3 regions of the Alteromonas sp. MmMcT2-5 genome follow, and region 1 is predicted to be linked to each of the others. Evidence: predicted binding sites of a transcription regulator. Region 1 holds the regulator's gene; each other region holds the start of a gene.

Region 1 (8,268 bases):
ATCGCCCATCTGACAAGGTACCGCTCTCTTTTAACAACAGTGAGTGTCGACAGTGTTTAGAGCCGCTGCCTTTTTCATAAGCAAATTTCAGTTCCGTTTCTTGTTTTTCAGACGCTAAGTGAAGCGTGTAGGGCAATGCCCTATCAATAAAATTCCAAGTAAAAATAAGCCCCAAAAACGGCATGGTGAAAATTGTTACTTTTCCACGCCAATCTTTCATCACAAATTGCGCTTGTCGTTTATCGATGGAAATAGACAGGTAATAAAAGGCACAATAAACAAAAGTAAATAAAACAATGGCCCATGTTGAATTATTTAGCCATGCGTTAATCACGATAAAGTTGGTGAATGCCGATACAATCAAAGCGCCAATAAGTACTAAAAAAGCGCCGTTACTGATACGTGTTATTGGATGAAGCTCAGACCACTTAGGTCGAGTAAAATGCTCATCTTGATGGGCGCTATCCGTATCATTCTCAGGTGGCAGCGTTGCCCGCTTAGCAGCGAGCTCATTTTTTGCTGCCTGATAGCGTTCTGGAAAGGCCTGCTTATCAATATTTTCCAGAACGTCCTCAAGCTCTTCTACGCTATAAGCGGCGTAATTGGGTTGCTCGGTGATGGCAATACTCATTGATACTTCCTTGTAAACGCATTCTTTCTCTACGCGCTATTTCAGCGCCATATGCACCGCATTAAGTGTTACCTACAATAAACTGCTACAAATTCCAGTACCAAATTTGGCATGTCGCAATGTTCACTTTACGCAGACTGTGCTTGGCTTTTTCTGCATCACGCTTAGACTCGTAAGGGCCCAGAATAACGCGGAACCAATCGCCGTTGCTGCCAGTGCTGTGTCTGATAAGCGCCTCTAAACCTTGGAATGCAATTTTGGCTTTCATCTCTTCAGCCTGCGCGCGGGTTCTAAACGAGGCGCACTGCATTAAATAGCGTTTGTCAGATTTTTCTTGCTCTTTGACCTCAACTTCTACTTCATATCCTGGAAGGGTCTTAATGTACTCCCATTCTTCTTCAGGAAGCTCAGGTAACGTCTCTTCTGTAGGAGCTACAGGTCGTGAAGCTTGTGTATCCACGTCGTCTTCTACATTGTCTTTTATTGACCACAAAAATGCACCAAAGCCAATCACCAATGCGAATACGCCAACAAGGCGCACAATAGGAAGTTTTCCAGAAACCGGGGCGTTAGATTGCGCATTTGATTGAGCGCTTCTGGCCGGTTTTCTACCTTTACCAGCAGGCTTCTTTTTTTGAGGAGAGCGTCCACGAGAGACATAATCGCGTTGAGCCATAGTCGGCAATATTCCTACTTGTTATCGTTGTTTGTATGCGTAAGAAAACGTCATATACCAAATCTTTATGAAGCAGCAGCTTTCCTGCACTTCAATCCTGCAGAAATTTTAACGTATTGCTACCCAACAAGCTAACTGAAATCGGTAGGATCAATATCTATCGACCACCTTACCTTCATTGCCTGTGGCAACGCCTGTAAAAATGGCAGCGCCAAACGCAGCGCATTGTGAAGCGGCGCACGCTTTTCATGACTGCATACCAGCATAAACCGAAACCTGCCTTGCCGCTTTTCAATCAAACAAGGAAACGGGCCATTTAACGCAATAGCATGCTGCTGGTGAAATACTTGCTTGCTGTCTTGTAAAAAGCGATAGGCCAAACTGCTGTCGGTCGCTTCTGCGCGAATGACAAACTGGCTAATAAAAGGGGGAAGCCCTGCCGCTTTTCGCTCCATTAAAGCGTGTCTGGCGAAATGCCCATAGCCGTTATGTACTAAATCTTGTAGCAAAGGATGGTGGGGATTGTGAGTTTGCAGCCACATTTCACCGGGTTTACTAGCGCGCCCTGCTCTTCCTGCAAGCTGAGTTACAAGCTGAGCGAGCTTTTCTGGTGCTCTAAAATCGGCACTAAAAAGTGCGCCATCACAATCTAGCACCGCCACTAAGGTTACATGCGGAAAATGGTGACCTTTTGATAGTATTTGGGTACCTACCAGCAGCTGGTACTCTTGGCGGTTTATTGCTTCTAGCGTCTGGTGCAGTTTGTCTTTGCCCCGCACGGTATCGCTGTCTATTCGTACCTGCTTAACACCGGGAAATAAGCTTGCAAGACCTTGCTCGACTTGCTCGGTGCCCGTACCCGCCGTAACTAATTCATTGTGATGGCACGCTTCGCAGTTTGATGGCATTGAGCGCATGCTGCCGCAGTGATGACACTGCAAACGGTTCTGCGCTTTATGCACCGTATACGGGCGGTCACAACGCTTACACATGACGGTTTCGCCGCAGTGATGGCAAAGCAGCGCTGGCGCATAGCCTCTGCGATTCACAAACACCAATACCTGATTTCCCGCGTTGATATGCTGGCGCATTATCGTTAGCAAGCCTTGCGAAATACCGTAGTGAATGGGTTGGTCACGCGCGTCCAACACATGCTGATACGTGCTTTTCGCCCCTCCCGCTCGCTTAGTTAACTGCAAATGGGCATAGCGACCGCTTAGCGCATTATTAAGTGTTTCGAGTGCGGGCGTGGCGCTGCCTAATAAAAGAGGAATATTGTGCTGCTTAGCCCGCATGGCTGCTAGGTCACGGGCGTGATAGCGAAGTCCATCTTGTTGTTTAAAAGACTCGTCGTGCTCTTCATCCACAATCAGCATGCCGGGGTTGTGCAGCGGCGTGAAAATAGCCGAGCGGGTACCGATGATTATCCCGAGTTCACCAGCTCTTGCTCGCTGCCACACCTGTAGCCGTTCTTTATCAGAAAGCTGAGAGTGTAAAACGCCCACTGCAATACCAAAGCGCTTTTCAAAACGTGACACCGTTTGCGGCGTAAGCCCAATTTCTGGCACAAGTATAAGCACTTGTTTTCCGTCGCGCAGTAAGGGTTCGATGGCTTGAAGGTACACTTCCGTTTTACCGCTACCGGTAACCCCTTCAAGCAAACTTACAGCGAAATTGCCCTGCTGACGATTAAGTGCGGCAATGGCAACCGACTGCTCAGTATCTGGAATTGGCTTTTCAGACACCGATAACGAGGCAAGCCAACTGCCTGACTTAAATTCAGGCGCGACTTCTTCAATGCTTATCAATGACTTTTCGACAAGTGCTTTGACCGCAGGTGCGCCATACTGCTTGCGCGCTTGGGACGCTAATAAGGCACCACCGGCCAGTGCAGTAAAACAGGCTTGTTGTTTAGGCGCCCGCGATAACGTGTCTGCAGTCGTTTGCTTACCTTCTTCGGTAAGCATTAGCATGTCTTGAGGTGTTGGCGCTGCTGACTCGCCTTTGCGCAATAAAACAGGCAGCATGGCGTGCAGCACTTCACCCGGCGCATGATGATAGTACTGCCACAGCCATTGGGCCATTTTCAGCAACACCTCGTCTATAATGGGGGTATCGTCCAGTACCGACTCAATGGCTTTTAGCTTGTTGGAGTTTTCAATGTCGCTTTCAGGTTTGTGTAGGGTTTCAACAACTACGCCCACAAGTTTGCGCGGACCGAAAGGCACAACCACTCTTACACCCGCACTTAGTGCGTTATCGTGGGTATACGTGAAAAGTTGGCGCAGCGGCACTGGCACGGCAACTTGGATAAAGGCCATTGCGAAGGTTCTACCTTATTTGACGATTGTTACAGCGCGTAATGCGCTTACTAAGCTTCTTATGTTGAAACTAATTATACTGAGGCTTCTTGCAGACCTATACGTTACAGCAGTTTGCGCTGCTAACAGCTAGCTACACATTTTGCTATTGGCGCATGATTTTGCCACTAGAGCATCTGGCCCAGCCTTGAAAGACAAATATTTAAACATACTTTACAGGTAAGCATAAAAGGAATGTTTTTTGTTTGGCCTTTTTATACGGCTACCTTTTTATACGGCTACCTTGTCTAGCTCTCTTGTTTAGCATTTGGCCAAAAACCGCTTGATCAAGGCCCTGCCATCCTTTATTATGCGCCGCTCTTTTGCGATAGGCTGTTCTTTGAACGACTTATCATTTGAATTAAGTAACGTATGGTGTGCGACTTCGGGTTGTATAGCGATACGGCCTTATTATGTGAGGTAACCCAATGAAACAAGATATCCACCCAAAATACGAAGAAATCACAGCAACTTGCTCATGTGGTAACGTAATGAACATTCGTTCTACGCTTGGTAAAGACATCAACCTAGACGTATGTTCTTCATGTCACCCATTCTACACTGGTAAGCAACGTAACGTTGACACTGGTGGTCGTGTTGATCGCTTCAAGAAGCGTTTCGGTGCATTGGGCAAAAAGTAAGCCTGATATCGAGTTCGAAAAAAGCGCCTTTATGGCGCTTTTTTATTGCTTAAAATTCACGCTTCACACAAATAAGGTGTGCCAAACAGCGCTTTACCGCCGTTATCCTACGTCAGGCCAGTACCTAGCCAGTGTATCAAGCCCTGCAATTCGCCTTTCTAAAAACGTTTTTAGCTTAATTTACAACATCCAGCGTGACCTGAACTCAGTGAAGGTTTTTAACCTTAGATAAATACCTATCCCAATTGCCGCCACTCACTTTTTTACATTGTTCTTCGCTATCAAAATAAATACCAACGGGTGCTGACTTAATTGACGCCAAAGCAATATTCACTTGGCTTATGAAGTCTATATCCCAACCATTAGTCAACGCCCGCTGCTTCTCCTGCTCAGTATTAAACACGGCAATCACTTGCGGCGCTCTCCAATGCCCTACGTGAGTTAGCCAAACAAAACCATTATTGGTAGATTTTACGCTTTCGCACACATCGGTTAGCACGGTTATTAGTTTTCTTTCTGTCATATCCTCGCCTTCAGCGCGAATTTTGAGTGGGCTTTCACAGGATTTTATCAGAAATATTGGATGGAGAATTAACGAGGTGTCTCCCTGCGTTCTATTTTCCTGATTTGGGTTTCTGTCCAATGCATTTATGAGAACGTAGATCCCTTTGATAGCTTTGTTTTTATCCTCCACACAATAGACCTACAGAATGGCATAACAAGTCAAAATAAATAGTATGAATGGCAATTATAGCCCCATTTTACTGGTCTAATTAGTATGCCTAACCTACATTGGTATATGAGAATTCTGATCAGATATGTACACAGTGATTGGCTGTGTTAGAGTTGCGATCGGCACTTTGATAGTGAGCATTAATTCTGTGAATAATGCATTACTTTCAAGACTTGTGGCGCTTTTGGGTACATAAACCTGAGGCTTGTATCCATTAAGGTATGTGAACAAAATCAGTAAAGGTTAACGCCTAGTCTGCTTTTTCCACATGCCACCTTAGGGCGTATTGATGATTGCTGTAAAACAAAGATCAACAAGCCCTAGTGCTAACAACTATTTATAATCACTTTTGTCATTACTTGGTTGTAACGCGCTTACGTTTATCTACCTATAACTATAACGACAATAAAATAGCGACAGAGCGTGAACGAAAACACCGATGAACCCTACATCTAAGGATACCTTTTTACATGTCAGATTTTAGACAACGCGCACTCGACTATCACGCCAAACCCACACCTGGAAAAATCCGCGTAGAGTTATCTAAACCAGCCGACAGCGTCGATGACCTTGCTCTTGCCTATAGCCCAGGCGTTGCCGAGCCGGTCAGAGAAATTGCTGAAGATGCAGATAACGCCTATAAGTACACGGGTAAAGGAAACCTGGTTGCCGTTATCAGTAACGGAACCGCGATTTTAGGGTTGGGTAACCTAGGCCCACTGGCATCGAAACCTGTTATGGAAGGTAAAGCCCTTCTGTTTAAACGCTTTGCTGGCCTGGATGCCATTGACATTGAAGTGAAGCATCGTACGACCGAAGAGTTCATTAATACGGTAGCGAATATCGCCGACACATTTGGCGGCATTAACTTAGAAGACATTAAAGCGCCTGAATGCTTTGAGATTGAACAAGAGCTAATTAAGCGCTGTAAAATTCCGGTATTTCATGATGATCAGCACGGTACCGCTATTGTAACTGCAGCGGGCATGCTTAATGCTCTGGAAATTCAGGGTAAAAGCATAGAGAGCGCTAAAATTGTGTGTATGGGTGCCGGTGCGGCAGCGGTCGCTTGTATGGAACTGCTTATAAAGTGTGGTGCCCAGCGTGAGCGTATTTATATGCTAGACAGAAAAGGCGTTATCCATACTCGTCGCGAAGACTTAACTGAGCACAAAAAGCTATTTGCTAACAATACTGACAAGCGTACGCTTGAAGATGTAATGGAAGGTGCGGATATTTTTGTTGGTGTGTCAGGACCGGATGTTTTACCACCAGAAACACTGGCCTTGATGGCTGAAAACCCAATTGTATTTGCATGTTCTAACCCAGACCCTGAGATAAAGCCTGAACTTGCTCACGAAGTACGTAAAGATCTTATTATGGCTACCGGACGCTCGGACTACCCTAACCAGGTTAACAACGTACTGTGTTTCCCGTTTATTTTCCGTGGAGCACTAGATGTTCGTGCAACGGCTATTAACGATGAAATGAAAGTAGCGGCAGTAGAAGCCCTTCGTGCTATCACGAAAGAGCCTGTACCAGAAGAAGTACTAGCTGCCAGTAAGAGTACTAGTCTGACATTTGGTAAGGAGTACATTATTCCTAAACCTATGGACCCGCGTTTATGCGAGCGTATTGCTACCGCCGTATCTAAGGCTGCGATTGAATCTGGCGTTGCACGCGTGCCTGAAAGCCCAGAAGAATAAAATTCTGGCGCATAAGGCAAAAAAAATGGAGGGGCTAGTGCTCAACCTTTATATTTGCTAAAAAGTGCGCTTCGAGAATACAAGTACATAAAAAACGGCGCCGTGTTGTAGGTTACCAACTAGCAATAACTTACAACAAAGCGCCGTTTCTCTTTAATACCAAATATCAGTCGTCTTCCGACACATCGTTTTCGAAGCTTGGATCAATGCCCATTTCTTCCATAATGCGTCTTGCTTCAGCCGGTACGCGATTGGGATTGTCTTTGCGCAGGTCATCATCGTTAGGCAATGGTTGACCGGTAAACGCATGCAAAAATGCTTCGCACAACAGTTCTGAATTAGTGGCGTGACGCAGATTATTGATTTGGCGGCGAGTACGCTCATCAGTAAGCGCCTTAAGCACATTAATAGGTATAGAGACAGTGACTTTCTTTACCTGTTCGCTCTTCTTGCCATGCTCTGCGTAGGGGTGAATATATTTACCGTTCCATTCTGCCATTGTACTAACTCGGTCTACTCTTTTTTATGTTATGAAGAGAAATTCTAAACAAGTTCACGAAAAGGTCAATTGAGCAGTGTAAACCTCTTGACGTCTAGACATATATTCTTTAATTTAGACGTCTAAACGTCTATAAGAATACATTTTTGAGAGAAAAAGCCATGGTTTCTTACGCACAAGGTATCGATGCATTAAACCAGTCCCTGTCGGAACTGCGTGATATTGATGTATCTTTTGAATTCTTTCCGCCTAAAACGGAAGCCATGGAACAGACCCTGTGGAAGTCAGTTGAACGTCTCGCGCCACTAAAGCCAAGCTACATGTCGGTAACCTACGGCGCGAATAGCGGTGAGCGTGACAGAACCCACGACGTTGTAAAACGCATTCAGCAGCAAACCGGTGTAGCAGCTGTTCCTCACTTGACCTGTGTTGATGCTAGCCGAGATGAACTTAAACAAATTGCTAAAGACTACTGGGATTCAGGCATTCGCCGTATTGTTGCGCTTCGTGGCGATTTACCGCCAGGAGTAGAAAAGACAGAGATGTATGCCTCTGATCTTGTTGCCTTGCTAAAAGACGTTGCCGATTTTGATATTTCTGTTGCTGCCTATCCAGAGAAGCACCCTGAAGCACCAAATGCGCAGTTTGATTTACTAAACCTTAAGCGCAAAGCAGAAGCAGGTGCCACAGAAGCGATAACCCAGTTCTTTTTCGATACGAGTGTGTACCTTCGATTTAGAGACCGTGCAGCCGCAGCGGGTGTCGACTTAGATATCGTTCCGGGTATTTTGCCGGTAACCAACTACCAAACACTGGTGAAATTTGCGGGGTTCACAAATGTTCATGTGCCGGGATGGTTACACAAAATGTTCGACGGCCTTGATGCCGACGACCAAGCTACCCGTAATCTTATAGGCGCTAACATTGCTATGGACCAAGTTAAAGTACTCGCTAAAGAAGGGGTAAAACACTTCCATTTCTATACTTTGAACCGTAGTGAATTGAGCTACGCCATCTGCCAC
Region 2 (8,268 bases), on a different contig from region 1:
CCATAGTATTGGGAGCCAGGTTCATGAGCGACGAAAGAATAAATAATAACGCCACCGACAGCAACGACGAAGTCCTTCAATGGGTAACGTACCGCTTAGGTGAAGAAACTTACGGTATCAACGTGATGCAAGTTCAAGAGGTCTTGCGTTATACCGAAATAGCCCCTGTACCCGGTGCACCTGACTATGTACTTGGTATTATCAATCTGCGTGGTAACGTAGTAACGGTTATTGATACACGTGCTCGTTTCGGATTACCGCCAACAGAAATTACTGACAATACCCGTATCGTTATTATTGAGTCTGACGAGCAGGTGGTTGGTATTCTGGTGGATAGTGTCGCTGAGGTGGTTTACTTGAAATCTTCAGAGATTGACAGTGCCCCTAACGTAGGTACTGAAGAGAGTGCTAAGTTTATCCAAGGTGTAAGTAATCGCGACGGCGAACTGCTTATTCTTGTAGATCTTAATAAATTGTTAAGCGACGAAGAGTGGGATGAGCTTAGCAACATCTAAATAAATGAATAGGCGGTATTGATTATAATATTGCCTACATTTCCCCAAGGGTTATGTCCATGGATTGGCAGCTTGCTGCACCTACCTTATTAGAACTCATACTGTGTATTCTTGTAGTTATACTCATCGCCGCGATGGGTGTGCTGTATTCACACATTAAGCAGTTGCGTTCTGCATTAAGCGAAAGCGAACATGCTAACGCAGAGGCTATTGCCCGCACTGAAGCCCTTGCTAAAAATGCAAATAATCAACAAACTGAGGCGCAAGCACGCACCTTGGTGATCACTCGACACCTTCAAGAGTTAGACGAAAAGCAAACTGATATTGAAAACCAGCTTCGAGAACTCAAGCTTCAAGATCCTTCCCTACGCCTATATCAGCGTGCGGCGGACTTAGTCAAGCAAGGCGCTAGCATTGATGAAATTATTGAAGCCTGCGACATTCCTCGTGCCGAAGCTGAGATGTTGGTAATGGTGCATAAACAAAATAATTAGTATTTTTGAGCACCAGAGAAAAAAAACGTTTAGACGTCTAGACGTAAAGATGTTGACATATCGCCAGTTATAGACACAATACAGATATTGTAATTTATCACTGGAGCCCTCTATGCCAATTCGTATTCCTGAGCAGTTACCCGCGCAGAATGTACTACTAGGTGAAAATATTTTTACCATGGACATGGACAGGGCTGCCAATCAGGATATTCGTCCTCTTGAAGTCGGTATTCTTAATTTAATGCCGAACAAGATAGAAACAGAGGTACAGTTACTTCGTCTATTATCGAACACGCCACTGCAAATAAACGTGGATTTAATTCGAATTGATAATCAAGCGCCGAAGAATACCCCCCAATCGCACATGGATGCTTTCTATCACGACTTTTCAGCGGTAGCGAATAAGAAATACGATGGCCTCATTGTCACCGGTGCGCCTCTCGCGCTTATCGATTACGAGGAAGTAAAGTACTGGGAAACCATGACCACCATATTGGAGTGGGCGCAGCGTCACGTGAACTCAACCCTTTACTTGTGTTGGGCTGCCCACGCCGCCATGTATCACTTTTACGGCATTACACGAGAGCTTAGAGACGAAAAGTTTTCAGGTGTCTTTAAACACAAAGTGAATGACCCGAATAATGAGCTATTAAGGGGCTTTGATCCTTCTTTTTACGCACCACATTCCCGTTATGGGCATATTAACACCTCGTTGTATAACAGCGTCGATGGACTTAGTGTTGTTGCAGAGTCTGACGATGTAGGCGCTTATATTGTGGCGTCAGAAGATAAGCGCATGGTATTTGTAACGGGTCACCCGGAATACGATCCAGATACACTTAAAGATGAGTATTTTCGAGATATTGCCGCGGGACAAACGCCAGTAATTCCAAAAAACTATTTTGAAGGGGATGATCCAGCCAAGTCTCCTATTGTACAGTGGCGCTCACACGGTAGCCTATTGTTTACAAACTGGCTGAATTATTATGTCTATCAGACCACGCCTTACGATTTAAGTCAGCTTGCTGAAAAGTCACAGCCAAAGAGGTAGCACGTGAGCCAAAGACCAAATTCTAGCGCGCAAGCAACGCTTACAGAAGCCGCTAAAAAGCGCATCCTTATATTAGATGGCGCCATGGGCACCATGATCCAGCGCCATAAGTTAGAAGAAGAAGATTATCGCGGAACACAGTTTGCCGACTGGCACTGCGATGTTAAGGGTAACAACGATTTGCTGGTTCTTACCCAGCCCGATATCATCTATCAAATTCACTGTGATTACTTTGAAGCTGGCGCGGACATTATTGAAACGAATACGTTTAATGCTACGACTATCGCTATGGCCGATTACGATATGCAGGCTCAATCCCGTGATATTAATTTAGCTGCAGCTAAATTGGCGCGTAAAGCTGCCGATGAGTTCACAGCAAAGACACCAGACAAACCCCGTTTCGTGGCAGGTGTACTTGGCCCAACAAATCGCACTGCTTCAATTTCGCCTGACGTTAACGACCCAGGCAAACGCAATGTTACTTTTGACGAACTCGTGGAAGCGTATAGCGAGTCTACCGAAGCGCTCATTGAAGGCGGTGCAGATTTAATCATGCTCGAAACCATCTTCGATACACTTAATGCGAAAGCGGCAGCCTATGCGGTAGAGTCGGTTTTTGAAAAGCTGGGTATATTGCTGCCCGTTATGGTGTCTGGCACGATTACCGATGCCTCAGGGCGCACGCTGTCTGGTCAAACCGCGGAAGCGTTTTATTATTCCATGCGACACATCAGTCCATTCTCATTCGGCTTAAACTGTGCTCTTGGACCAGACTTACTGCGCCAATACGTAGATGAAGTTGCTACTGTTAGTGAGTGCTTAATTTCAGCGCACCCTAACGCTGGTTTACCCAACGAGTTTGGTGAATACGACATGGAAGGCCCTGAAATGGCCGAGCACATCAAAGAATGGGCGCAGTCTGGGCTAGTGAATATTGTAGGTGGCTGCTGCGGCAGTACGCCGGAACACATTCGCGATATTGCTAACGCGGTCAATGGAATTGCGCCAAGAAAAGTGCCACAGTTCGAACCCAAAATGCGTTTGTCAGGCCTAGAGCCGTTTGTACACTAGGAGGGCATTATGAGCGCAGAATTTTCTACATTTATTAATATCGGTGAGCGTACCAATGTAACAGGCTCCGCTCGCTTTAAACGACTTATTCTTGAAGGCGATTATGAAACTGCACTTGATGTCGCAAGGCAACAAGTAGAGAACGGCGCGCAGATCATCGATATCAATATGGATGAGGCCATGCTTGATTCAAAGCAGGCCATGATCACCTTTTTAAACCTGATCGCCTCTGAGCCAGATATTAGCCGAGTTCCCATTATGATCGACTCGTCTAAATGGGAGATCATCGAAGCAGGGCTTAAGTGTGTGCAGGGCAAAGCGATTGTTAACTCTATTAGCTTAAAAGAAGGGGAAGCGCTCTTCTTAAACCAAGCCAAGCTAATAAAGCGCTATGGTGCTGCAACCGTAGTTATGGCCTTTGACGAGACCGGCCAGGCCGATACACAAGCCCGCAAAGTTGAGATTTGTCAGCGTAGCTACAAGTTGCTGACAGAAGAAGTCGGCTTTCCTCCTGAAGATATTATCTTTGACCCCAATATTTTTGCTGTAGCGACAGGTATTGAAGAGCACGATAACTACGCGGTTGATTTTATTGAAGCGACCCGCGAGATACGTAAAACCTGTCCGTACACACATATTTCTGGTGGCCTTTCTAATATTTCATTCTCGTTCAGAGGGAACAATCCGGTTCGCGAAGCTATGCACTCGGTATTCCTATATCACGCTATTCGAGCGGGTATGGATATGGCTATTGTGAATGCAGGTCAGCTAGAAGTATACGACGAAATACCCGCTGAATTGCGCGATGCGGTTGAAGACGTGATTTTAAACCGCAGAAGTGATGCTACTGAACGCTTACTCGATATTGCACCGAACTATCAAGGAGACGGTAAAGCGGCCGCAAAGGAAGATTTATCCTGGCGCGAGCAAGAAGTGAATAAGCGCTTAGAGCATGCGCTTGTTAAAGGCATTACCGATTACATCATTGAAGATACTGAAGAAGCGCGTCAACAAGCTGAGCGTCCGTTACATGTTATTGAAGGGCCGTTAATGGACGGCATGAACGTAGTAGGGGATTTGTTCGGCGAAGGAAAAATGTTTCTTCCTCAGGTAGTAAAGTCGGCCCGTGTAATGAAAAAGGCGGTAGCCCATTTACAGCCATACATTGAAGAAGAAAAGTCAGACGATGCGAAAAGCAACGGTAAAATTCTATTAGCCACGGTAAAGGGCGATGTTCACGATATCGGTAAAAATATCGTAGGCGTGGTACTTCAGTGCAATAACTTTGAAGTGATTGATCTTGGCGTAATGGTGCCAGCGGCGACAATCTTACAAACCGCTAAAGATGAAAACGTTGATATGATAGGCCTGTCAGGCCTTATTACACCTTCACTAGATGAAATGGTTCACGTTGCCAAAGAAATGGAGCGTCAGGGCTTTGATATCCCGCTGCTTATTGGCGGGGCGACTACGTCTAAAGCGCACACTGCGGTAAAAATTGAACAAAACTACCATGCGCCTGTAGCCTATGTTCCAAATGCTAGTAGAGCAGTAGGCGTATGTCAGCGCCTTCTAAACAAAACGTCCCGCGAGATTTACGCGCAGGAATTGGCAAAAGAATACGATACGGTACGTGAACAGCACGCCCGTAAAAAGCCGCGCAGCAAGCCGGTGACATTAGCTCAAGCCAGAGAAAACGCTTTTAAGCCAGATTTTACGACTTTACCAGTAAAACCTGCGAACCTAGGTGTAACACCGGTAACCGCCGATTTGGCTACGCTGCGCAACTACATTGATTGGACGCCATTTTTCTTAACCTGGTCTTTGGCAGGCAAGTACCCACGTATACTTGAAGATGAGGTGGTGGGAGAGCAAGCACAGTCACTGTTTAACGACGCCAACGCCATGCTGGATAAAATTATCGAAGAGAACAGCCTTCAGGCGAAAGGCGTTATCGGCTTGTTTCCTGCCAATCGCGTTAATGACGATGTTGAAATTTATACCGATGAGTCGAGAAACCAGATTCAAGGTGTTGCCCATCACTTGCGTCAGCAAACCCTAAAAGACAAATTCGCTAATTATTGTTTAGCAGACTTTGTAGCTGAAAAGTCGAGTGGCATAAATGATTATGTGGGCGCTTTTGCCGTCACCGGCGGTATAGGTGAAGACGAGCTTGCTGATAGCTATATTCAGACTGGCGATGACTACAACGGCATTATGGTTAAAGCGGTGGCAGACAGGCTTGCCGAAGCGTTTGCGGAATATCTGCACGAGCAAGTGCGTAAGCATTACTGGGGTTACGCCGCTGACGAATCACTAAGTAACGAAGAACTTATTCGCGAAAAATACCAAGGCATTCGACCGGCACCAGGCTACGCCGCGTGTCCCGAGCATACTGAAAAGCAGCTTATTTGGGATTTATTGTCAGCAGAGCAGCATACAGGTATGAAGCTTACGGAAAGTTACGCCATGTGGCCGGGGGCGTCAGTATCGGGTTGGTATTTTGCTCACCCTGATGCCAAATACTTTGCTGTCGCCAAAATTCAAGCCGACCAAGTAGAGGATTACGCCACACGTAAAGGCTGGACCTTGGAAGAAGCTGAAAAGTGGTTGGGTCCAAACTTAAGTGATTAATGCTGATTAGGCAGGTAACGTGTATGCAAATCGAAAAGCCTTTTAGTCAGGCTTGTGAGAACAACAAGCGCGCCATTTTGAGCGTGCTTGAACGTAAATTTGCCAATTGCCGACAGGTATTAGAGATAGGGAGTGGAACAGGTCAGCACGCCGTATTTTTGGCTGAGCATTTGCCCCATCTTATTTGGCACACAAGCGACCAACCACACTATCACGAAGGCATTGCCGCGTGGCTGAGTGATTCAAATACGGGGAATGTGAAACCTCCCATTGCATTCACCGTTGGGCAAGATGACTTTCCCAACCTCGACATAGACGGCATTTTTACGGCAAACACCGCGCATATCATGCAAAAAGAAGAGGTGAAGCTACTAATGGAATCAGTAGCGTTGCACTTACCCAAAGGGGGCGTATTCTGTCAGTATGGCCCTTTTACACATAGTGGTAGGTTTACTTCTGAAAGTAACCAAGCCTTCCATACTTCGCTTTTAGCGCGTGGTTATGGTGGCTACCGCGATATCAATGAGCTTACTGCTTGGGCAGGCGAGTTAAGCTTGCAAGACATTATCGACATGCCCGCCAATAACCATATGCTTATTTGGCAAAAACGTTAAAGAAGTATCAAGGCTGCGGCACTTTGCTTTAAAAACAGTTGAAGCAAAGAAAGTCAGCACTCACATCAAAGGAGTAACTATGAGCTTTAAAGTAAACCATTATTTCGACAACAAAGTGAGCTCGATTGGGTTTGAATCTGCAAACGGCCCTTGTACCTCAGGCGTAATGTCGCCGGGTGAATACACATTTTCTACCTCTCAAAAAGAGCTGATGAAAGTGGTTGAAGGTGAGCTAGTTGTGAAGCTTCCGGGAAGTGACGAATGGCAATCTTTTGCTACAGGCAGCAGCTTTAATGTACCCGCCGATGCTTCTTTTGACGTAAAAGTGTCTACGCCTACCGCTTATCTTTGCTTTTACAGCTAATTCTTAAAAGCGTTTAATTCACTCTGTATTTGAACTTTCGTAGAATTGACTTTCAGAGGTTGTAAAATTTCTCTGTATATCTCAAAGTATTAGAAGTGCAAGCGAGCTTGGCTCACTTGCGCTTTTATACTAATAAAACTAAACCTGAAATGTGTGCGAATTATCAGGGCCTGTTGACCTTTGATGTACGAATTTTGGTCTAAATGGAAGCCTTTTAATCGCGAAACAGTCCTGCAAGCCTAGTGGGCTAAGTTAAAGGGCTGTGACAAAGAGTAAAAGGCTTCCATAACGACCCCTTCGGGCAGCGCCTTTGTGCCATCTATACTGCGTTGAATGTTTTCGACTTAGAACCACGAAACCGTCAAACATCCGCCTTGTCTAGATGGCACAAAGACCGCTGCAAAAATGTACAACAAAGGTCAAGAGGCCCTAGTGCTGGAATACACTTTTCACACGTTGTGGCGTTTAGTAAACAATGAGAAGTACAAATGAAATCCATATCACTCCAAAAAAAGTTCATGCTTATCGTTGGCGGTAGCATAGCTTTGATGTTACTCATTACGGCGTTTTTCTTAGTCAATACCGTTGCAGATAACACCCGCAGTCGCGTAGAAAAAGAGCTTAAATCCTTAGTTGCACGTGAGGCTAATGACGTTGAAGGCTTCTTCGCAACCTATGGCGGCGTTGCTAGAGCATTCCTAAGTAGTCCTTTTCTACAAGATTTTTTTACGCGCCATAACACGCGAGGGGCGCCCGAAAGCCAACTGACTCAATCCAAAGATATCTATGCCACATTTGAGGGCATCAGCAGTCAAGATCCCATTATTAAATCGGCGTTCTTTGGTTCAGCTAAGACGGGTGAATACTTCTATGAAGAGGGCCGAGTCGGCGTCGACACTTCGGGTCCTGATGCTGGCAATCCTAACGCCGGTTACTTTGCAACTAAGCGTCCGTGGTTTACTACTGCCGTAGAAAAAGGAAAGCTATATGTAACGCCTCCTGCTGTCGATTCCCAAGATGGAAGCGTATCTGCAGTAGTACAAACCCCGATATACAAAAATGGAGCGTTACTAGGCGTTGGCGGTGTCGATATTCTTATTAGCACGGTGGGTAAGGTCATAGATGCCATTCGTTATGAAGAACAAGGCACGGCGTTTTTACTCGATGAAAACCAAAACATTGTTTACTTTCCAAAACAGAGCAAAGCGTTGCCACTAAGCTCCTCTATTCGCAACTTTGACAGCGTGTTTGATAGCACTGAAGGGTTTGGCAAGTTGGCAAGTAATATAGCGGCTAATGAATCTGGTATTGTGCACGTAACCTGGAAGGGGGAAGACTATGTTGCGGTTTTTGAGCACGCTCAGTTAACTAACCCACAAATGAATTGGTCGCTGGGCATTCTTATCCCTGCAAGCATCATTGATAGCCCTATAAATAATGCAATTACTACGGCAATTATCGTCGCCTTTGTGATTATTGGATTAATAGCGCTTATTACTTATTTTGCGAGTGCTAAAGTCACTCA
Region 3 (8,268 bases), on a different contig from region 1:
ATATAGGTAGGAATGTGTGCCAGCGCCCTACGTACCTGCGGTAGCTGTTTTACAAAGCCGTTAAGCGCCTCGTGTTCTTTGTCGAAAATAGCGTGGTATTTTGGGGGGATCCCATCTTTATCTATATTGATATCAGCCCAAAGCGTGTCGGACCACACTAGTAAATACATAGCGATGATCTCCGCACTGCCAATCAAATGGTTTTGCGCGTTTACTGATGTGAATACCGGTTTTTTCTTAGCACCAAAGAATATTGAAGACAGTACCGTATTGGTCGCAATTTGAGGAAGAAGCTGCTCTCGTTCGTAATACCCATGTTCATGTGTGGCAAGTTCATTAGTGTTGGTTACTACTGCTCCTTCCAGTGCTTCATGATAAAGGCCTAAACGGTCAATCACGCTATGTATGGCTTTAAGCATAGGACCTGCGACATCATCAGCGTAAATTTGATCGCCCGTCATCAACAGAAGGTCGGGAAAATCATTTTGCTTTTTGAACGCATTTTTATGGAGTACATCTACTTGTGCTAGGGCATCATCACTGTGAAAGTGAGGCTTGCGGCATGAGCCGTGCAATATGGTCTCGGGAGTCTCGGTGTAATGGAAACATAAGGAAGACTGCCCATCGTAAAGAAGCCCGCGTTGTTCATCTTCCCATGAAGCCTGCTGAGCGTCGTCGCTAAATGATAGCGAGTAACCTATCCGCGCAGTATCTTCGAAGGGCTCTGACGAAGTGAAAGAGAGCAAGTGTATAAATGCGTACTTACCTACGCGTACGGTTTCGCGTTGACAACTGCCGCTGACGACTTCATTTGCAGATAGATTTAGCGTAGGTGAATCGGCGTTACTGGTTACTACCCAAATATGACATTCTGTAGATGTCACCTTTCGTACTATTGGACCTGCAATAACTTGGGGCAAGTGCTGCGTAGAAATGACGCTCTCCTTTAATTTTCGTCAATATTAATACACGTAAGCGTGTTAACTAAATATGCTGCACATTAATTGAAAACATGATGACAGCACGGCTATTTAACGTTGCCAAATCATATATGTACTCAGCAAACCTGATGTCTATCGCATAACCTTACTCTTTTTTGTGAATAAACGGTATGCTCGATATACTCCCTTACAATTTTTTCAGTTTTACCTTTTGCTCTCGTCTTAATAAACGGAGAGAGGACTTCACACTATGCTAAAATATTTAACCAGTGCTGTGCTAACCACTTTACTGATAAGCGCCTGTAGCGAGCCGAAAGACGTTGTTATCACTCCTGAACCTCAAGACTTAACAGAAGTCACTGTGGGTAAATGGATCCTTGATGAAAAAGGCAACGTTATGTTTGATCCTCAAACCTCAGGGTTAGTGGTGCTAGACGGTCAACTTGTCACTATCGCAGATGCTAGCGCTGATACCACTCAACAGTTGAAACTTCATAGCATTTCACCAGATACCGCAACGCTGAGCGCATCGAGCGAACGCTTTTCATTTTCCAATACCGTGCGCCGAAGCTGCTTTTATAGCTATTTGAGCGAGCAACCTGATTTAGAAGCGCTAGCCGTAGACCCCAGAGACACTAACGTAATTTATACGGTTACCGAAGATGCTACCCGTACCGGCGCGTTAAGCCCTCGCTGTGAAACCAAATACGAGGAAACAGGGTCAACAGATTACCCTACCTTGTTGGTAAAATTGACACGAAAAGATAATGGCTCGGTTGAAATGTCGGATGTGCGACCTCTTCAGTTTCCCAACGATTTTGAAGTAGGTAATTTTCCTAACGACGGCATTGAAGGGTTGACGATGGCTGAAGACGGCACGTTATATCTGGCGCTAGAGAAAGATAAAGCAGGACAGCCAAGAATTTTTACATTGGCTGTTGATGAAGACTTTTTCTCGTCGAATGATTTTGCCACAGTGAGCGAGCCTAACCTTCAACTTCCTTCGTTTACTTCAGGTAATCATCCTATCAATGGACTGGCGTTATATACTCATTCAACGGGCGCATCCTATTTGTTTGGCGCAGCAAGAAACGACAATGAACTGTGGGTAATTGATGTGAGTGGCAGTAAGCCAACAAAGCGTATCCCTATTACTTTCGACGTTGCCGGCGATCAGAGTTGCGAACAATACACAATGGATAATTCGTCGATGGAAGGACTAGTGACCATTGAAAATACCTTGTGGATCATTAACGATCCTTGGGAGAAAAACTACCTTAAAAACGCGACGTGCGAAGCTCATAAGAAGCGTTATGAAGACTTAGCGCCTTTATTGTTTCCATTAGAAATTAACAGCGTTTGGTTTGAATAATAAGAAAACGAATAGATTGAAAAACAAAAGGGTTGCTTTTAAGCAACCCTTTTTATTGTTGGCTAACGCTATTGATAGCGCGCTTAATATCGCTGTTTTATTTATGCGTCGCTGCGAAGTCGAGAAGCGAAGGTTTTTTTGAACTTCGCAAGTTTAGGCGCCACCACCATAGAGCAATATTGGTTTTGTGGATTATTTTTGAAGTAATCTTGGTGGTAGTCTTCGGCGTCGTAGTAGTTATTTACTGCTACTATTTCAGTCACTACGGGATCGGGCCAAATCTCTTCTTCTGTGATTTCTGCGATAATTTTTTCTGCTTCAGCTTTTTGTGTATCGTCGTGATAGAAAACCGCGCTGCGATACTGTGTGCCTACATCATTGCCCTGTCTGTTAAGCTGTGTAGGGTTGTGCAGCGCAAAGAAAATTTCTAGTATCTCTCGGTAGCTAATGCTGTCGGCATCAAACGTCACTTGTACCACTTCAGCATGGCCAGTATTTCCTTTGCATACCTCTTCATAGGTTGGATCGGCCTTTTCGCCTCCAGCATAGCCAGAAATTGCTTTTTCCACGCCTTCAACGCTATTAAACGCTGATTCGATACACCAAAAGCATCCGCCTGCCAACGTGGCGACTTGTAAATTTGCCATAGTAAAAACCTCTCTTAATCTTTGTCTGTAGTGTGGGTGCGGGTAGGTCACAACACAAGTCATCCAAGCGTGTTTTTTTATCGTATAAACGAATATTAAATAAGAATAATGTGCGAGCTGAGTGAAAGGTTTTAACATGTGAGGCTAGCTGCTTTCTTTCAAGCAGTTTGCAACTGGTAAGAATGCGTATAAACGTGTTCAAAATTTGGCAGAGGTATTCAGTCGTGATTATTTTCTATGACGGGTATTGTCCGTTGTGTATCGCTGAAATGCGTCATTTAAGAAAAAGAGACAAGCACAACAAATTAACATTGGTAGATATTCAGGCCCCCGATTTTTCGAACCGTTATCCAACCATGGATTGGCATGCACTCAATGCAAGAATTCACGGACTTCGTGAAGACGGGACGTTGATAACTGGCCTTGATGTCACTCATGAAGCATGGAAAGCCGTGGGCATGGGTTGGCTATATGCACCGCTTCGCTGGCCTGTTATTCGTCATGTAGCCGATGCTTTCTACAATGTATTCGCAAAGCATAGATACACTATTTCATACCTGTTAACAGGTAAAAAACGCCAGTGCAATCGCTGCATACCTGGAGAAACCAGTGAAAAATAACGTCCTTATAGTGGGCGCGTCGGGCGGTATTGCGTCTGCGCTTATTGAGCAATATAGCAGTGAAGGTGCTAGGGTGTTTGCGGTTAGTCGCGCCCCTTTATCTGACACTAATCATTATGGGGATGTTACCTATCATCAGATGGCCGAACAGGACGATAGGCACATTAGCGAATTTGTTGAACAGCTGGCTGAACAGCAGGTTGTGTTAACTACGGTAGTTATCACAACAGGCTTTCTACACCGCGAAAGCGATGGCATTCATCCTGAGAAGCGTTTGGAAGATGTCAGTGAGCAGGCCTTAGCGGCTTATTTTTCGACTAACAGCATTATTCCCGCAATGTGGCTCAAGCATTTGGTGAATATTATGAGTAAAGAAGGCTCAACCCTTGTTTGCTTAAGCGCGAGAGTAGGGAGTATTTCAGATAATGGACTTGGCGGGTGGTACGGCTACCGCGCGTCGAAAGCGGCGCTCAACATGTTGGTTAAAACGGCGTCGGTAGAATACAAGCGCAGATTGAAAGACGTGATGCTTGTTTGTTATCACCCTGGGACGGTTGATACGGGGCTTTCTAAGCCTTTTCAAAAGAACGTCGCCGCCAAGAAACTGTTCACGCCTGAGTTTACCGCTAAACAGCTCATTCACCACCTTTCGGCGCTTAATCGAGACCAAGCTTGTCATTTTATCGACTGGAATGGCGAAGTGGTAACTTGGTGATACGGTCTAACATCATTTCAGCAAGTCCAACATCAAGACTTTTTATTTCACTGCTGTTACCATGCTATTTTTGGGAATGGTGCAGCGTATTGATAAGCCCATAGAGGTAGCAATACAACGCGTTGACGCCACACGTGAGTCATAACAACAAACGCCATCCTGATAATAAATAATACCAGTTCGCTCGGCTTGATTCTTACGAATAGTAAGTACCGACAACCACCATAAATTGTGAGCACACGACGTTTTTGTGCATCACAAGGCGTGATACGGCGAACTGCTATAACAATAACTCAACAAGAGGAAGGGATATGAGCGGGGCCAGAGAACAGTTCGGATCGCGCATAGGTTTTATTTTGGCAGCTGCAGGTTCTGCGGTAGGCATAGGTAATTTGGTAGGGTTTCCTGTCGGTGCAGCTAAAAATGGCGGTGGTGCATTTCTTTTAATGTACGCTATTTTCGTTTTTGCCATTTGTTTACCGGTAATGCTGGCGGAAATGTCAGTAGGTCGCCATGCTAAAAAAGACCCGCTTGGTGCATACAGTGATATAAGCGGTAATGAAAAGAAATGGAAAGTCGCGGGGTGGCTAGCTATTGCTACGCCATTCATGATTGCCGTTTTCTACATGGTTATTACCGTGTGGCTTTTCGGCTATTTGTTCGAAGCAGTAAGCGGAAATCTAGACAAGTTAGCTAACCCAGAAACCTTTGGGCTGTTTATTAACTCAGAAGCCATATTTTTATACATGGCGGCCGTTGTTGGTGTGGTCTACCTCATCCTTCAAGGCGGTGTAAAAGAAGGGATAGAAAAAGCGGCAAAGCTGCTCATGCCTGCGCTATTCGTGATGCTAATCGGTCTCGTTATCTTCGTATTAACCCGCGAAAATGCGATGGCTGGCGTTGAGTTCTACATCGTTCCTGAGTTTTCAAAAATTACTGCTGAAGTGGTGAATGGTGCGCTATCGCAGGCCTTTTTCTCTCTATCGTTGGGCATGGGTATTCTTATAACCTATGGTAGCTACATTGATAAGCGTGCAGATGTACCGAGCGCTGCCAAGCTGGTGGCGTTAACGGATACAGCCGTGGCGTTCACTGCGGGTTTGATGATCCTTCCAGCCATCTTCTCTTTTAACCCAGACATTAACCCTGATGATTTAAGTGAATCGTCAGTGGGCATGATTTTTACTTACCTGCCTAGTATCTTTCTAGCGTTACAAGACTCGATTGGATATATGGGCGCATCGATTGTCGCTAGCTTGTTCTTCTTATTAGTGTTCTTTGCGGCAATTACGTCGCTAGTGTCTATTTTTGAAGTACCTGTTGCGGCGCTTATGGATGAAAAAGGTGTAAGCCGTAAATGGGCGCTTGGGTCGCTAGGAAGCATTATGATTTTGCTAGCCATCCTAAGTGCGTTGTCATTCGGTAAAGTTGATATGCTTACGTCGTTTATGCACTACGCTGGCGCAGATAAATCACTGTTTGATGTCATTTACGATGTGTTCTACGACACGATTTTGCCTTTAAACGGCTTGCTAATTTGTTTGTTTGTTATTTATCGTTGGAAGAGTGCAAACTTCAATGCTTCTTTGGAAGAGGGCAGCAGTGGTTACAAAGGCAGCTGGTTTGAAAAGTACGTGGATATTTCGCTGAAAACCTTTATTCCGCTTATTTTACTCGTGATTTTTGTAAACACGGTAGCGGTAAAATACTTCGGGTTGAGCCTATTCGGATAGTCAGGTTTTACAAGAAATGACGTGAGCTAGCAGTGAGCTCAACTTAAAAACGGCAAGCCTAAAGCTTGCCGTTTTTGTTTGTGTCAGAGTATGTATTTTCACTAAGTGTAAAGCCTAAAACATGCGATAGGGGTCGCTATACTCTGGTGTAATATTTAGCCTTGCCCAGCTTTGTGCGGCGTCAATCACTTTGCCAGCAGGTTCCGCTTTAGTATCAGAAAAGCGAGGAGCATCAATATCCATCGCCTTCGCTGCATCCACGTAATAAATACCGCGCTTAGGATGAGACAAGCTGCAAAGGTGAATAACATCGTTAAGCGGCTTGCCACAAATGATGGTCGTCAGCGCAGATACAATGTCGTACACATGTACAAGGTTTATTCGCTTATTTCCTGCATCTAACTGTTTTCCACTTAACGAGCGGGCGGGGTGACGGTCTGGGCCTACTAAACCGGCTAGGCGAACAATACTGATATCAACCTGACCTCGTTTAGACAATAAATAGTCTTCAATAGTCACGTGGGCTTTGGCCGAGGCTGTTTGCGGCTGTGTAGTGCTGACTTCGGACACTACCTCATTTGTTGCATCGCCGTAAACCGACGTGGTGCTGATAAACACGATATGCGCTACCTTTACGCTGATGGCTGCGTCTATCAACTGCAGCATATTGTTGGTGTATGACGCGAGATCTGTGTTTCTCCTGCCAGGGGGAATATTTAGCAACAAGGTAGCGTTTGGCAAATGGTTACAAAGCGCTGATGTATCTTCGCCCAGGGCATATTCAATTGCGGTGATACCTTGGTCTTTTAACGCGAGATGTTTCTGTTGGCTTCGAGTGGTGCCAACAATATTGACCTTGCCTGAAAGTGCTTTGCCCACATAGCTGGCTAACCAGCCGTAGCCACTAATTACTACATTTTGAGTCATCAATTAAATACCCCTTTGTTTAGGGCTTAAGAGTACATTAATTGAAGGGCGGTTGTCGTTAACTGTAAAAATGAAAAACCGACTGGGTTACAGTCGGTTTTCTAAGGTGAGTGGCTAGCGTTGCAAGTCGTTTCGTTTTGCGCGTTTAGTTCGCTAAATGTTCCAACTACATTTTCATTTCGTCGTTGTGGTCATGGTGGTTGCCTTGATCAATATCTAGCAGGTTCAAGTCATCTAGCCCCGATATGGATGCCTGCATTTTGCCTTCGGCATAATCTGCTTTCTTCAGTACCTTACACAATGCATCGCCTTTTTCTTCTAGCGCAGCCGCTTGGCTTTCTAAGCGATATTCTAAATCTTCACTCCAGCGCTCCATCTTTTGCTCAAACTCAGACATATCACCGCCTTCCCACAACATTTGTGTTCCTACCGCAATAAGTATTCTACCCATAGACTCACTGATTAAAGACTCAATTTGCGCTTCGAATTCTTGCTCCCAGCTTTCGTCAAACCAACCTGGCTCATCGAATTTAGTTGAATCAACGCGAATATTCCCTGCGTCATCATAGAATGAAGTGTTTAGTTTGGTTTCAAGTGAGTCGAACAGTTCACGAAAATCGTCACCCATTTGATCGCCGCCTAACAGTTCAGTAAAGACTTCAGTTACTGCCACGTTGGCAATTTGCAGCCCTTCACTGGCGATATTCAAGGTCATAGGGATGGCGATATCAATGTTGTTGTAATATTCACTTACCCAGCGCTGTTGTTCGCTGTCAAGCGATACTGGTTCGCCGTTAATGGTCATATTGTGATGGGAGTCAATCGTCATCACTGAGCCATTGTCCATCTGTACCGTTAGATCACCTTGGTAATATTGAATATGACCATCAAGCTCCATGTCACAACTGTTGTTTTGAAAGCTGCTGTCATGCGCCAATGCGTGGCCGCTCATTAAAGTACTGGTAAGGGCAACTGAAAGTAATAGTTTCTTAGACATTGTTCATTCCTTAATTTACGTGTGACGCGTTAACGAAAGTGCTCGAAGCAAACTGCAATGCGTTGTAGTGTCACTGTCAAATAGACGCTAACGATACTCGCTGTTATACCTAAGGTAGAGCAATGGCCTTGCCAATATTTAATATCTATATCTTTCAAATGGTTAGTGATATTTGATGATTTCTTTATGCTCTGCTAAATACACTATTTAGTGAGATTACCAACTAATTAGTAGTTTTGACTAAGATCAATTAATACCAATAGCGGTACATTTAAGCCAATCCAAGCATGGTTAAATCTTATTTATTGGTGCATAA

The links. Region 1 encodes MetJ, which represses methionine synthesis genes. Its sites were predicted from a motif close to TAGACGTCTAGACGTCTA; they were not measured.
Region 2: metA (homoserine O-succinyltransferase) is a predicted target of MetJ. The motif match lies at 1,040-1,057, and genes of this name have one in related genera.
Region 3: msrA (peptide-methionine (S)-S-oxide reductase MsrA) is a predicted target of MetJ. The motif match lies at 3,038-3,055, and genes of this name have one in related genera.

Annotation. Positions count from the first base shown of each region.
Region 1 is NZ_JAKRFB010000019.1:3,153-11,420, forward strand. It holds gene MHN09_RS09865 (hypothetical protein) at 1-631, opposite strand, end outside; gene MHN09_RS09870 (cbb3-type cytochrome oxidase assembly protein) at 717-1,307, opposite strand; gene priA (primosomal protein N') at 1,439-3,628, opposite strand; gene rpmE (50S ribosomal protein L31) at 4,096-4,308, shown strand; gene MHN09_RS09885 (hypothetical protein) at 4,514-4,831, opposite strand; gene MHN09_RS09890 (malic enzyme-like NAD(P)-binding protein) at 5,512-6,747, shown strand; gene metJ (met regulon transcriptional regulator MetJ) at 6,914-7,246, opposite strand; gene metF (methylenetetrahydrofolate reductase) at 7,408-8,268, shown strand, end outside.
Region 2 is NZ_JAKRFB010000001.1:193,291-201,558, forward strand. It holds gene MHN09_RS00890 (chemotaxis protein CheW) at 1-6, shown strand, start outside; gene MHN09_RS00895 (chemotaxis protein CheW) at 24-515, shown strand; gene MHN09_RS00900 (DUF2802 domain-containing protein) at 575-1,009, shown strand; gene metA (homoserine O-succinyltransferase) at 1,122-2,060, shown strand; gene MHN09_RS00910 (homocysteine S-methyltransferase family protein) at 2,064-3,131, shown strand; gene metH (methionine synthase) at 3,141-5,765, shown strand; gene MHN09_RS00920 (DUF938 domain-containing protein) at 5,789-6,379, shown strand; gene MHN09_RS00925 (pyrimidine/purine nucleoside phosphorylase) at 6,459-6,743, shown strand; gene MHN09_RS00930 (methyl-accepting chemotaxis protein) at 7,232-8,268, shown strand, end outside.
Region 3 is NZ_JAKRFB010000051.1:4,510-12,777, reverse strand. It holds gene MHN09_RS17235 (alkaline phosphatase family protein) at 1-920, opposite strand, end outside; gene MHN09_RS17230 (hypothetical protein) at 1,192-2,313, shown strand; gene msrA (peptide-methionine (S)-S-oxide reductase MsrA) at 2,415-2,960, opposite strand; gene MHN09_RS17220 (DUF393 domain-containing protein) at 3,185-3,580, shown strand; gene MHN09_RS17215 (SDR family NAD(P)-dependent oxidoreductase) at 3,570-4,295, shown strand; gene MHN09_RS17210 (sodium-dependent transporter) at 4,607-6,028, shown strand; gene MHN09_RS17205 (NAD-dependent epimerase/dehydratase family protein) at 6,143-6,955, opposite strand; gene MHN09_RS17200 (DUF2884 family protein) at 7,122-7,952, opposite strand.